Regions from separate parts of the Marinobacter metalliresistant genome, predicted to be linked through region 2. Evidence: riboswitches for the same ligand, from Rfam matches in the RefSeq annotation. Region 2 holds a riboswitch; each other region holds the start of a gene.
The links. A riboswitch is a leader RNA that binds a small molecule or an ion and turns the genes downstream of it on or off. The one in region 2 is predicted to bind cobalamin.
Positions count from the first base shown of each region.

Region 1: linked by a shared signal. The riboswitch ahead of NLK58_RS09175 (ribonucleoside triphosphate reductase) and the one ahead of NLK58_RS14585 (TonB-dependent siderophore receptor) in region 2 are both predicted to bind cobalamin.
Region 3: linked by a shared signal. The riboswitch ahead of NLK58_RS13485 (ribonucleoside-diphosphate reductase subunit alpha) and the one ahead of NLK58_RS14585 (TonB-dependent siderophore receptor) in region 2 are both predicted to bind cobalamin.

Region 1 is NZ_CP101118.1:1,942,741-1,945,005, forward strand. It holds partial or broken gene NLK58_RS09175 (ribonucleoside triphosphate reductase) at 1-1,148, opposite strand, end outside; cobalamin riboswitch at 1,323-1,526, opposite strand; gene NLK58_RS09180 (iron transporter) at 1,687-2,220, opposite strand.
Region 2 is NZ_CP101118.1:3,125,943-3,128,207, forward strand. It holds gene NLK58_RS14580 (putative nucleotidyltransferase substrate binding domain-containing protein) at 1-973, opposite strand, end outside; cobalamin riboswitch at 1,095-1,318, shown strand; gene NLK58_RS14585 (TonB-dependent siderophore receptor) at 1,454-2,265, shown strand, end outside.
Region 3 is NZ_CP101118.1:2,893,165-2,895,429, reverse strand. It holds gene NLK58_RS13485 (ribonucleoside-diphosphate reductase subunit alpha) at 1-1,040, opposite strand, end outside; cobalamin riboswitch at 1,182-1,391, opposite strand; gene NLK58_RS13480 (DUF3047 domain-containing protein) at 1,619-2,239, shown strand; gene NLK58_RS13475 (ABC transporter substrate-binding protein) at 2,263-2,265, opposite strand, start outside.

The sequences.
Region 1 (2,265 bases), 1.2 Mb from region 2:
TCATCCGTGTAATTGCGGACCATCTCGTTCAATCCATTCACCCCAATGGTGGAGAAGTGGTTTCTCAGGGTCCCCAGGTAGCGTTTGGTGTAAGGGAACAGACCCTCTGCCATCAACTGGTCAATCACCCTGCGCTTGGTTTCCAGGCTATCCCGGGCCAGGCCCATCAGCTTATCCAACCGGGCAAGCAGCGCGCTCTTTTGCCCCTTGTAGAGATATCCAAGGCGAGCGCAGTTTACGGTAACGACACCCAGAGAGCCGGTTTGCTCGGCGGAACCGAACAGGCCATTACCGCGTTTGAGCAGCTCGCGCAGGTCCAGCTGCAGGCGACAGCACATGGAACGGACCATGTTGGGCTCCAGGTCTGAATTCAGGAAGTTCTGAAAATACGGCAGGCCGTAGCGGGCGGTCATTTCAAACAGTCGCAGGGCATTGTCCGACTCCCAGTCAAAATCCCGGGTGATGTTGTAAGTGGGAATGGGAAAGGTGAATACCCGGCCCATGCTGTCACCAGCGGTCATCACTTCAATATAGGCCTGGTTGATAATGTCCATTTCGGCCTGCAGGTCGCCATAACTGAAGGGCATTTCCACACCGGCAATCACCGGGATCTGTCCACGCAGGTCTTCCGGGCACACCCAGTCCAGGGTGATGTTGGTGAAGGGAGTCTGGGTGCCCCAGCGGGAGGGTACGTTCAGGTTGTAGACAAACTCCTGGACACACTGGCGAACCGCTTCATAGCTCAGGTTGTCCTTACGGATATACGGCGCAAGGTAGGTGTCGAAGGAGCTGAAGGCTTGGGCCCCTGCCCATTCGTTTTGCAGGGTGCCGAGAAAGTTCACCATCTGGCCGATGGCGCTGGACAAGTGCCTGGGAGGCCCGGCTTCCACTTTGCCCGGCACACCGTTGAGCCCCTCATGCAGCAGAGTTCGCAAGGACCAGCCGGCACAGTAACCACTGAGCATATCGAGGTCATGAATGTGCAGATCGGCATCACGGTGGGCCTGGCCGATTTCCGGGGTGTAAACCTCGTTCAGCCAGTAGTTGGCAATCACCTTGCCGGCGGTATTCAGAATCAGACCGCCGAGGGAGTAGCCCTGATTGGCGTTGGCGTTTACCCGCCAGTCGCTGCGATGAAGGTATTCACTAACGGTGGCCGAGATATCCAGCAAGGATGGATCGGCAGCTTCTGAGGTGGTCGTGGCGGGCATGTGCTCCTCCTGGAATCGCATCAGGTCTGTAGAACCTTCGCGTATACAGGAGATCACACACGGGCAACCAGACCCGGGGCTTGACCAACTGTTCACCCTGAGTCGCGAAGGTGCAGTGCATGTTGCCCTGGCAGGTCTTCGGACTCAGGGGCGTGAACCTTCCGGTTCGGCCTTGCGTGGCGACTTCCCGGCTTGCGCCAGTGTCATCATGCCACGGTTGTTCCCCAATACCGCTGCGCGTCAGTTCCGGAGTCTCACCGGATTCCTTGCCACAAACACAACATATTGTGGCTTACCAGGACACAATTACTATATATATTAATGCAGAAAAATTCAACCAAGAAAATTTATCTCGTTTACTTCTTAAAAATCGAACAAAGGGAGAGAATGAGCGAGGGATTGGGAAACAGAGGAAAGGCGGCGGCAACACCAGCCAGCCCGGTAACGGACAAGCTGGCTGGAGGCCTTCAATTAATCAGTAACCACCTTTCTTGCCGGTACCCACGTAGGCAAAATCCCACTCCACATCGAACGGAACCCACCATTTGCCGACACCGGTTTCTTTGTCCTTATGGCGATAAAATCCCTGATAGGGGGGCGGATCAATGTGATAAACCACATGGTATTTGCCCGGGCCGTCCAGCTTGATGTTGGCACCGTAGTGCGGTCCATCAGAGGCCACCATCGGCATGAAAGCGCCGGTTCTGGACCAATCCGAACCATCTTTGGTCAGCGTGAAGGTAATTCCCAGATAAGGAACCCAGGCACCGGCACCGTTATTGTTACCAGGCAGTGCGGCGATATCCGCTTCCAGATGGATATCCTTTTCACCCATGCCCGGCAGTTCCGGTGTCATCATCACCGGCTGCAGGTACACCGCGCCGATTTCCATGCCATGCTTCTCTACGGGCTCACCGACCACCACTTCGCCAGCAATAGCGTGGCCGGCAAGCACCAGGCTGCCGGTCAACATGGCAGCAGCAGTGAATGCGCGAGTGCTTGTTTTCATAGCCTTACTCCTCTTTTAGGGTGGTTTCACATCTTCTTTTTTGAT
Region 2 (2,265 bases):
CGATTCCGGCCATGGCACTGCCGATCATGTGGGAATTGGCGTCTTCGTTTACCATCCGCACGAAACTGTCGCGCACATCCCGGCTGATCTTCCTCAGGCCTTTAACATCCTGCTGATGGTAGATATTGCTGACCAGGTAAAGGCTGCTCTGGCTCTCGTATTTCACAATGTCGGACAGGGCGATCACGCCCCGCACCTCGTCCCGATCCATCACGGGGAGGTGGTGCACATTGTTGTGAAGCATGGTGAGCATGGCTTCGAAGATGAAGGCGTTCGAGCGGATGGTGATCAGGTCCTCCGACATGATGTCACTGATGGGTGTCTCCGAGGGCAGGGCTTCGCTGAGCGCACGGGTGCGAAGGTCGCGGTCGGTAATAATGCCCTTTAGCAACGGCTTTTCACCTTCCTCGTCCATCAGTAGCAGGGCGGAAACGCCATTGTCCGTCATGATCCGGGCGGCTTCCTGGAGCCGGACCGTGCAGGGCGCCGAGACCGGTTCCCGGGCAATCAGGCGGGTGACTTTTGAGGTCATCAGTTGGTTCGACTTTTCCCGCCGGGAAAGGGCGGATCGCAGGCGGCTGCGGTCCTCGATTTCCACGAAATCGGCAAAATTCTCATCGTTTTCCCACAGGTAGTGGAAGGTTTCACCGGGGATCTTGTAGATCAGCGTGTCTTCGAGGGCCTTCGCCGGAAACCGCACCTTCTTGCGCATCAGCAGGCCAAACTGGCCGAATATCTCTCCTTCGCCGATCCGGTTATACAGCTCGCCGGTGCGCCGATAGATCTCCACGGCCCCGCTGCGCACATAGCAAAGCCAGGTGTTCTGCTCACCGAACTCCAGGATCTGGGTGCCGGCCTTGAAATACACCACCTCAATGCCGCCAACCACCCTGTCGAGCAGCTCCTCGGGCAGCTCGTCAAACGGCGGGTACTGCGCCATGTGATTGCGGATGTCGATAAGCTCGGCCTGCATAAAACTCCCTGTTTTGACGGAGGAAAATCAATCTGAGATAAGCAATATAGCAGTGGTAGGAAGCAGCGGCCATGTCGACATTTGACGGATCTCATTGACCGCTTTCGTCGGTGTTGCTAGCCTTCCGGTACTTTTTTCAGGTGTCCGTCGCACAGCGCGACGGGTGAAACGGGAAATCGGTGAGCCTGGCATTGCCAGCGCAAGTCCGATGCTGCCCCCGCAACGGTAAGCAGGATAACGGCAATCTGATGCGCCACTGTGTCGTCATGGCATGGGAAGGTGATTGCCCGGGAACCTCGGTTCCGCCTGCCAGCCCGGAGACCGGCCTGGAAAAACACCCGATGTTGCGGTGGGCGACCTGGGTGGGTGATAGTCCGGTTCCGCTTTCCTGCCACCCGATGACCGCCCGCCCCCTGCTTTCCCGTTCCGCAACAAAACCCAGATTCCTGCGCGGGTGCGCGCGGTGCGGAGCCACGAATAATGACTGTGAAACCTTCCTTCCCTGCCCTGGTGACGGCAACGTCACTGTTAACCCTGCCTGTCCTTGCGTTGGGCCAGAATGACAATGACACCGAAGCCCTTGATCCGATCATCGTCACGGCAACCCTTGGTCCGAAAACCGTGGGTGAAAGCCTGTCGTCGGTGACGGTCATCGAAAAAGACGACATCCGTCGCCAGCAACCAGCCGAATTCCGGGATCTGCTGGACGCCCAGCCAGGTGTTAATGTGGTTTCCGATGGCAGCTATGGCAAGACCACCAGCGTATTCCTGCGCGGTGCCGGCAGTTCCGGTACGGTTCTGCTGCTGGACGGTATCCGCCTGCGCTCAGCCACCGCCGGCATCCCGCCCTGGCAGTTCCTGCCGCCGGAGCTGATGGAGCGGGTCGAGCTTGTACGCGGTGCGAAAAGCTCCCTGTATGGGGCGGATGCGGTGGGCGGTGTTATCCAGGCGTTTACCCTCGAGCCAGAAGCGGGCCGCCAGGGCTGGGCGGAACTGTCCGGTGGCTCCCACGAGACGCTTGAAACCACGGCCGGCGTGGCCGGAAGGGAAGGGCAGTCGGCGTTTCTGGCCGGCGGGGTTTATTCCGATACCGAGGGCACTAGCTTGCGGGCCGGTGGCGAGGATAAGGGGTTTCGCAATGCCGGCGGGCTGGCAAAGATCAGCCACGAGTTTCGCCAGGGCGGCGGTGCCGGGCTGACGGTGTTCCAGTCCGAGGGCAATACCGAGTTTGAAGGTGGTGATACCGATTTCCTGATCCGTGCCATGGGGCTGTATCTGGAGGCGGTTGCCAG
Region 3 (2,265 bases), 230 kb from region 2:
CGGGTGCCGCTGTTGAACAGCGTCGGTGTGGAAGCCATGTAATCGAAACTGGACAGCAGCTTGTAGAACTCGATGGCGCACGCATTCGGATCGTCTTCACGCAGGGCAAGGCCCATGGCCACCCGCATGAAGAATACCTGCGGCAGCTCAAGCCGGGCCTTGTTCCAGTGCAGGAAATACCGGTCGTACAGGGTTTGCAAACCAAGGAAACCGAACTGCAGGTCCCGCTCCGGTTTCAGGGCCGCGCCCAGGCGCTCCAGATCGTAGGCCGCCAGCGCTTCGTCCAGAAGCTCATAGCGAATACCGGCCTCAATGAATGCCGAGAGTGCCTGCGGGTAGATTTCCGCCAGCGGCCGGCTGATGGGCAGGTTCAGGGCGGCGGCATTCTCCAGTCTCAGCTGTTCCAGCAGCAAACGCGCAGTAACTACGCTGTAATCCGGCTCCTGCTCGATCCGGCTGCGGGCGGTCATGATCAGCGCGGAGAGTACGTCTTCCTCGGCGATGCCGTCATAAAGATTGGTGAGTGCATCGTCCACCAGGGAATCGCCATCAATGCCTTCGAGCCCGGTCGCCGCCTGCTCCACCTGGAGCTTCATCAGGCCAAGATAGAGGGCGGCGATCTCGCCGCTGGTTTTCTTCACGGTCAGGTGCGGGTGGGCCTCCACCGGGGCATGGCGGGCACGCTCGCGGGCGTGCTCTTCCCGATACAGCACATACGCCCTGGCCACTTTCTGTTCCTCGGCCCGCATCAGGGCCAGTTCCACCTGGTCCTGGATGTCTTCGATGTGCACTTTACCGCCGGCTTTCAGGCGCCGGCCAATGGCGTGGATAACCTGTTCGGTGACCCGGTGCACAGCATCGTTAATACGGGCAGAACCGGCGGCTTTGTCCCCTTCCACGGCCAGAAACGCCTTGGTGACGGCGACGCTGATCTTGGACAGATCAAAGCCAACGAGGGTGCCGTTGCGTTTGATGACCTGCAGGGATTGGGTATCGGCGTGTGAGGTTGACCGGGGTTCGGCCGGGGCAGAGGCGGACATGCTTTGTTCTCCTGAATACGCGTTGAGTTCCATAACCTTCGCGTAGGCAGGGGATCTGAGCAGCAGCACCGTAGGATTAGCGAATGCGTAATCCGACCTACGAGCCTGGCCTGGGTCCGATCTGCTCACCTTGAAACGCGAAGGTGCAGTGTTCTCCCAGGCAGGTCTTCGGACTCAGGGGCGTGAATCGTTCGATTCAGCCTTGCGTGGCGACTTCCCGGCTTGCGCCAGTGTCTGTGATGCCACGCTCGTTCCCCAATACCGCTGCGCGTCAGTTCCGGAGTCTCACCGGATTCCCGATACCAGGATGTAGGGATTGATCAGGCGCCAACCATGTTGGTTATGCGATGGTCACTACATATGGTATTTTGCCAAGGATGGAGACACTATATACAGGTAGCTTTTACAGAACAAGGCACTTTCCGGTAAAACATCTGTCTGCCTTCTTACTGTCTGAGCATAGGAAAACCGTCATGCATTTAACCGGGTATTGCAAAACCTGGGCTCTGAGCCTCGTTTGTTTGTTGGCGTTTTCCCAGGCCGGTGCGCAGGAAGCAATCCTGACTCCGTTTTCTGAAATGCAGTCCCTTAACGACGGCTGGGAGCCTCTGGAGTTTCCCAAAATCGACCAGCTCACCCGCTATGAGTTGGTAACAGAGGATGGAGAACAGGTGGTGAAGGCCACCACCAGGGGCGGAGCTTCCGGCCTGATTGCCCGGGTGAATCTGGAACCGTCCGACTCGCTGGTTCTGCAATGGCGCTGGAAAGTCTCAAACGTTTTTGAACAGGGTGATGCCCGGGAAAAGTCGGGGGATGACTACCCCGCCCGAATCTATGTCGCCTTTGAATTTCAGCCTGAGAAGGCCGGCTTTTTCGAACGTGCCAAACGCAAGGCCGTGGAGGTGCTGTTCGGCGAAACCCTGCCGGGCAATGCCCTGAACTACATCTGGGCCAACACCCTGCCGGAGGGGAAGTTCGTACCCAACCCCTACACCGGGAAAACCGTGATGGTCGCCGTCAATTCCGGCTCGGAACAGGTCGGCGAATGGGTCACGATTGAGCGGGATATCGTGGCCGATTATCGAAAGGCCTTTGGCGAGGCACCGCCGCCGGTAGTGGGTATTGCGATCATGTCGGATTCAGACAACACCAACGAAACAGCGACCGCCTGGTACGGTGATATCGTGCTCAATCCCTGATATATCCCTGTGCAAAGGGCCGTTTA